3 regions of the Megasphaera sp. An286 genome follow, and region 3 is predicted to be linked to each of the others. Evidence: riboswitches for the same ligand, from Rfam matches in the RefSeq annotation. Region 3 holds a riboswitch; each other region holds the start of a gene.
What was found. Region 3 has a riboswitch for FMN ahead of B5F80_RS00165 (bifunctional 3,4-dihydroxy-2-butanone-4-phosphate synthase/GTP cyclohydrolase II). Riboswitches for the same ligand answer to the same signal wherever they lie in the genome.

Region 1: another riboswitch for FMN. It lies ahead of ribD (bifunctional diaminohydroxyphosphoribosylaminopyrimidine deaminase/5-amino-6-(5-phosphoribosylamino)uracil reductase RibD); the one in region 3 lies ahead of B5F80_RS00165 (bifunctional 3,4-dihydroxy-2-butanone-4-phosphate synthase/GTP cyclohydrolase II).
Region 2: another riboswitch for FMN. It lies ahead of B5F80_RS03660 (FGGY family carbohydrate kinase); the one in region 3 lies ahead of B5F80_RS00165 (bifunctional 3,4-dihydroxy-2-butanone-4-phosphate synthase/GTP cyclohydrolase II).

What each region holds. Positions count from the first base shown of each region.
Region 1 covers NZ_NFIY01000004.1:107,336-109,596, forward strand. Annotated here, with positions in the region: gene rpe (ribulose-phosphate 3-epimerase) at 1-534, shown strand, start outside; FMN riboswitch at 592-728, shown strand; gene ribD (bifunctional diaminohydroxyphosphoribosylaminopyrimidine deaminase/5-amino-6-(5-phosphoribosylamino)uracil reductase RibD) at 828-1,964, shown strand; gene B5F80_RS03400 (riboflavin synthase) at 1,945-2,261, shown strand, end outside.
Region 2 covers NZ_NFIY01000005.1:24,550-26,810, reverse strand. Annotated here, with positions in the region: gene B5F80_RS03665 (LysR family transcriptional regulator) at 1-585, shown strand, start outside; FMN riboswitch at 715-851, shown strand; gene B5F80_RS03660 (FGGY family carbohydrate kinase) at 957-2,261, shown strand, end outside.
Region 3 covers NZ_NFIY01000001.1:44,452-46,712, forward strand. Annotated here, with positions in the region: gene B5F80_RS00160 (Crp/Fnr family transcriptional regulator) at 1-181, shown strand, start outside; gene B5F80_RS00165 (bifunctional 3,4-dihydroxy-2-butanone-4-phosphate synthase/GTP cyclohydrolase II) at 235-1,452, opposite strand; FMN riboswitch at 1,550-1,681, opposite strand; gene B5F80_RS00170 (FAD-binding oxidoreductase) at 1,756-2,261, opposite strand, start outside.

The DNA.
Region 1 (2,261 bases), on a different contig from region 3:
GGCCATTTCGTGCCGAACCTGACGTTCGGCGTGCCGATCATCGCCGCCTTGCGGAAGCACGTTTCCATTCCCTTCGACGCCCATTTGATGGTCGAACATCCCGACGTATACGTAGACGGCCTGGCAAAAGCCGGCGTGCAGTACGTTACAGTCCATCAGGAAGCGTGTCCTCACCTGGACAGCACGCTGCAGCATATCCGCAGCGCCGGCATGAAGTGCGGCGTTGCCTTGAATCCGGCTACGCCCGTATCGTCTTTATCCTGCGTGGCGGCGCAGCTCGATATGATCCTCATCATGAGCGTCAATCCCGGTTTCGGCGGCCAGAAATTCATTCCTTATTCGCTGGATAAAATCCGTGAAGCCAGGGCGCTGCTCGATTCCGTCGGCAACACGGAAGCCGTCGTAGAAGTAGACGGCGGCGTCAACGCCGATACAGTACAGGCGGTCAAGGAAGCCGGCGCTACCTTCCTCGTTGCGGGAAGCGCCGTATTTGGAGCGGCAGACCGGGCTGCAGCCATCGCCGCGCTGCGGTAAGAAGTCTGTACTTGTATTTCTATCCCTTATGTGCTAAAATCATAGGTGGATATGAATAATAGTCTTTGGGGCAAGGTGAGAAAGGGCAGCTTTCAATTCCTGACCGGCGGTATAGTCCGCTAGCCTGGCGTAAGCGGGGCTGAACCGATGCGATTTCGGTACCGACAGTATAGTCTGGATGGGAAAAGACGACGTTTCGTTTATTTTTGTTGTGCGCAAAAGGCTATTGGGTTTCCATACCCGTAGCCTTTTTATTTTTTATAACAAAATCTATCAGGAAAGGAATGACAGATTTGGAACCGGTAGATTATATGAGAAAAGCCCTGGAGCTGGCAAAGCTGGCCTTAGGGTATACAACGCCGAATCCGGCCGTCGGCTGCGTCATCGTAAAAGACGGTGAAATCGTCGGCACGGGCTACCATCGCCAGGCCGGCACGCCCCATGCGGAAGTATGGGCCCTGCGCGAAGCCGGCGACAAGGCAAAGGGCGCGACGGTATACGTTACGCTGGAACCCTGCGCGCATTACGGGCGGACGCCGCCCTGCGCCCGCACGCTCGTGGAAAAGGGAGTCGGCAAGGTCGTCATCGCCATGCTGGATCCCAACCCTCTCGTAGCGGGAAAGGGAGCGGCCATTCTCCGGCAGGCCGGCATACCTGTCGAAATCGGGCTGCTTTCCAAGGAAGCCGCTCAGCTGAACGAAGTATTCATTAAAAATATGATGGTGCAGAAGCCGTTTATCGCCGTCAAAATAGCGCAGAGCCTCGACGGCTGCATCGCCTCGCGGACGGGAAAATCCCAGTGGATTACGAATCAATGGGCCCGCAATTACGGCCACTACCTGCGCTCTATCTACGACGGCATCCTCGTCGGCATCAATACGGTCAAGCTCGACAATCCGCTGCTGACCTGCCGCATCCGCCGCGAAGCCCACGACGAACCGCACCAGCCGGTACGCATCATCATGGATTCGCAGGGGCATATTCCCCTCAATTCCCTCGTCCTGACGGATAAGACGTCGCCGACCATCGTCGTGACGACGTCCCTCTGCCCGGTAGAAAAGATGAGAGAATTGAAAAACATGGGCGTCACCGTCCTGCTGGCTCCGCTGAACAAGGATCGCCACATCGATTTGCCTGCCGCCCTGGACTTGCTGTACAAGCAGGGGTTGCAGAGCATCCTCGTCGAAGGGGGCAGCAAGATTCAGGGAACCTTCTTCGACCACAAGCTCGTCGATAAGATATACGCCTTTATCGGCGACAAAGTCATCGGCGGCGAACAGGCCCTGTCGTCTGTCGGCGGCCACGGCGTCGATTCCCTCGACGAATGCCTGCCCCTGTCTTACGATTCGGTCGAGCTGCACGACGGCAATATTTTGATTACAGCGTATAATGCGAACAGGGAGGGAGCTTATGTTCACTGGCATCATTGAGGAATTGGGCACCGTCGGCCAGATGGACCGCCGTCCCGACTCGATAAAGCTGACGATTCAGGCCCGTAAGGTACTGGAAGGGACGCAGCTCGGCGACAGCATCGCCGTCAACGGCGTCTGCCTGACGGTGACCTCCATGACGGATTCGTCCTTCACGGCCGACGTCATGCACGAAACGATGCGCCGTTCGTCCCTGAGCGACATCAAGAGCGGCTCGAAGGTCAATTTGGAACGGGCTATGCAGGTCGGCGGCAGGCTGGGCGGCCACATCGTCAGCGGCCATATCGACGGCGTCGG
Region 2 (2,261 bases), on a different contig from region 3:
ATGGCCAAGGTCATGGCGGCCTTTCAGCAGGCCTATGGAGAGGTGCAGTTTACCTTGTATACGGGCATTGCCGACGACGTGAAGGAGCGCATCGAGCAGGGAACCCTCGATTTCGGACTACTCATTGAGCCCGTAGACGTGAGCAAGTACAGCTACCTGCGCATGCCTCTCAAGGACCGCTGGACCGTGCTGATGCGGCAGGATCATCCCATGGCGGCGAAGGAGGCCGTCGAGCCGCAGGATCTGGCCGGGCAGCGCCTCATCATGCCGGCCCGCTTGTCCGTAAAAAATCAGGTCGAAGCCTGGCTGGGGCGATGGCAGTCCGACGTGCGCCTGGCCGTGTACATGAATCTGTCGGCATACAACAAGATGGTCCTGACGGACAACGGCGTCGGCCTGGCCTTGGGGCTGGACTTCGACACGGTCTTGCCGGGCTTGTGCATGCGCCCTATGAAGCCGTTCATCGAAAACGGAAGCTACATGGTCTGGAAAAAGAACCAGTTCTTGTCGCCGCTGCTGGAACGGTTCATCGAATTTAGCGAAGCATATCTGCAGGAGCACTATGGAGCGCAGCGCGGCGAATAGGTCGTCGGCGTCTGGACAAGGCCGTTTCACCGGGCGGGCTTTGCTTTTGCCGTCGTCTTACTTGTTTTTTTCATTCCATCGTAGTATGATATATATGTAAAAAATACATAATATATTTACATTAATATATTTAGTCTTTGAGGCAAGGTGAGAAAGGGAAATCCTTTCAGAGTCCTGACCGGCGGTGACAGTCCGCAACCTCCTGAGGGAGCTGACCCGGCGAAATTCCGGGACCGACAGTATAGTCTGGATGAGAAAAGACTTCGGGCGCGGCGCAGGTGTGTTTGCCGTGCCGTTCTCAAGTGCGAAAAGGCTGGATGTATTCCGGCCTTTTTTTGATTTGCCGCAAGATAGAAGGGCAGGTAATGGATATGGAAAAGAAATATTATTTGGGATTTGACGCCGGGACGCAGAGCGTAAAGGTCGCCGTGTACAGCGAGGACATGGAATGCGTAGCTATGGATACGGCCAAGACGACGCTGTATTATCCTCATCCCGGCTGGGTGCAGATGGACGTAGACGAATATTACCGCCTCATCAAGCAGTGCATGGCGTCGTGCAGCCGCCAGCTGGAAGAAAAGGGGATTTCCCCGGCGGCGGTGCGGGCTATCATGGGCGACGGCATCATCTGCGGCATTGCCGGCATCGACGCCGAAGGAAACGCCGTGACGCCGTACGTCAATTATCTGGACAGCCGCACGGCCGACGACGTAGAAGGGCTGAAGGCCTTGAAGCTGGATATCTGGGCGGCCGAAACGGGCAACGCCGAGCCGAACGTCATGTTCCCGGCCATGTTTGCCCGCTGGTTCATGAAGCATATTCCGGCCTTTAAGGAAAAGGGCGTCAAGTTCGTCCACAACTGCCCGTACGTCCTCATGCATCTGGCCGGATTGCAGGGAGAAGACGCCTTTATCGACTGGGGCGCTATGTCCGGCTGGGGCCTGGGCTACAACGTCGTGACCAAGGAGTGGTCCGATGAGCAGCTTCGCATCCTGGGCATCGACAAGAAATACATGCCGCGCATCGTCAAGCCCTGGGACATTATTGGCCGTCTCTGCGAAGCCGACGCCCTGGAAACGGGCTTTCCCGCCGGCATTCCCATCTGCGCCGGCGCCGGCGATACGATGGAATCCATGATGGGCAGCGGCATTCTGGAAGCGGGCAAGGCCGTCGACGTAGCCGGCACGTGCGCTATGTTCTGCGCCGCTACGGACGGCATCATCCCCGAATTGTCCGTGCCGGGAAGCGGCCTCATCTTCAATTCGGGCACCTTGCCGGGGACGTATTTCTATTGGGGCATGGTGCGGACCGGCGGCCTGGCTCTGCGCTGGTTTAAGGACTCTGTCTGCCGCCGCGAAGACGACGAATACTACGCCGAGCTGGACAAATTAGCAGAACGCCATCCAGCAGGCTGCGACGGGGCGATGTTCATTCCCTACCTGACGGGCGGCAACGGTGATTTCCCCCATGTGCGCGGTACCTTCACGGGCCTGACACTCGACTCGGACCAGGGGGCGATGTGGCGCTGCGTCCTCGAAGGCATCGGCTACGATTACATGGAGGTCACCGACCGGTACCGGGCGGCAGGCATCGACTTGACGACGCTGACCATTACGGAAGGCGGCAGCCGTGACGATTTGTGGAATCAGATCAAGGCTGACATGCTGGACACGCAG
Region 3 (2,261 bases):
GTCGGAAGAAGCGCTGCGGCAGGGAGCGCCGTCGTTTACGCTGCCCTTTAACCGGCAGCAGCTGGCCGATTTCCTCTCTGTCGACCGGAGCGCCATGTCAGCAGAGCTGAGCCGGATGAAAAAAGAGGGCCTTATCGAATATCATAAGGATCAATTCATATTGAAGGAACAACGGGCGTAACGAAAAGGAGCCGCGTCGGCGAAATCCGATGCGGCTCCCTTTATCGGCGCGTATCAGCGCAAATGGGGGAGAATGTGTCCCATCTTATGTTTTTTCGTTTCCAAGTAGAATTCGTCGAACTCCTGGGGCTTCATTTCAATCGGCACGCGTTCTACGATTTCTACGCCGAAGCCTTCGAGGCCGTAGATTTTTTCCGGGTTGTTCGTCAGCAGGCGCAGTTCTTTGGCTCCCAAATCCTGCAGAATCTGAGCGCCTATCCAATATTCGCGCAGGTCCGGCGCAAAGCCCAGTTTTTCATTGGCTTCTACGGTGTCGTAGCCCTGTTCCTGGAGGACGTAGGCCTTCAGCTTGTTGATGAGGCCGATGCCCCGGCCTTCCTGGCGCATGTAGAGGAGAATGCCCCGGCCTTCGGCGTTGATCTGGGTCATGGCGGCGGCCAGCTGTTCGCCGCAGTCGCAGCGGCACGAACCGAATACGTCGCCCGTCAGGCATTCGGAGTGGACGCGGCAGAGCAGGTTTTTGCCGTCGCCGATGTCGCCTTTGACGAGGGCGACGTGGTGTTCGCCCGTCAAGTCGTTGACGTAGCCGTAAATCTTGAATTCGCCGAATTTCGTCGGCATTTTAGCGACGGCTTCGCGGACGACGTGCTTGTCGTGGCGGCGGCAGTAGTTCTGCAGGTCGTGAATGGTGATGAATTTTAAATTGTACTTGTCGGCCAATTCCCACAGCTGCGGTGTCTGCATCATCGTGCCGTCGTCGGCCATGATTTCGCAGCACAGGCCGACTTGCTTCAGTCCGGCAAGGCGCATGAGGTCGACCGTCGCTTCCGTATGGCCGTTGCGGGCCAGGACGCCGCCGCGCTTGGCGATCAAGGGGAAGTTATGGCCGGGACGGCGGAAGTCTTCGGGACGGGCCGTTTCTTCCGTGCATTTGCGGGCCGTCAGCGCCCGTTCTACGGCGGAAATACCCGTCGTCGTATCGACGTGGTCGATGGAGACGGTGAAGGCCGTTTCGTGATTGTCCGTATTGTCGCTTACCATCGGCGGCAGGCCGAGCTTACGGGCGTATTCGATGCTCATGGGCATGCAGATGAGGCCCTTGCCGTGGGTCGCCATGAAGTTCATGTTTTCTGTCGTGCAGTACTGGGCGGCGCAGATAAAGTCGCCTTCATTTTCTCTATCCGGGTCGTCGGTGACGATGATGATGTGCCCGGCTTGCAATTCTTCGATTGCTTCTTCTACGGTATTGAATTTTCTGTTTTCCTTTGCCACAATAAAACCTCCTGAATATGATAAAGCCCTGACGGTCTGTTCAGCAGCGTCAGGGCTTTTTGGTCAACACAACACAAGCTGCGCGGCGGCAGCTTCATCGTATCTTCTTCCATCCAGACTATACTGTCGGTTTTGGAATTGCACCAAATCACGAGCACATGGCTCCTACGCCGTAGCGTTCGCGGACTATACCGCCGATCGGGAATTTCACCCTGCCCTGAAGATATATGACTACATGAATCATTATACACAGAATGGCTATCCTTGGCAAGAGCCGCCGCGGCCGGCCGGGCTGGGACAGGCCTATTCTATGTCGAATATTTTGCCCGGATTGAGGATATTGTTGGGGTCCAGGGCTTTTTTGATAGCTTTCATCATGGCCAGCTCGTCGGGATTGGTAAATTCTTCCATCAAATGCTTCCGCTTAAAGCCGATGCCGTGCTCGCCCGATAAGCGGCCGCCGTGGGCGTAGATGAAGGCGTACAGCTCCTGCTGGTTTTGTTCGACCCGGCGGGCCCAGTCTTCGTAGGGCGTATCGTCGGGCTTTAAGATGTTGAGATGGATGTTGCCGTCGCCGGCGTGGCTGGCAATGCGGGTGATCAGGCCGTATTTGCCGGCCAGGCGGAGAATTTCCGCCAGCAGGAGCGGTTCCTGGTCGACGGGGACGACGACGTCTTCTTTGCTGACGATGAGACTTTCGGCGCGGACTGCCTCGGCAAAGGCCTTGCGGGCCTGCCAGATTTTATTGTGGTCGGCGACGAGGACCGACGACGCGCCGTGCTGCGTGCAGAGCTCGTCTAAGGCGACGG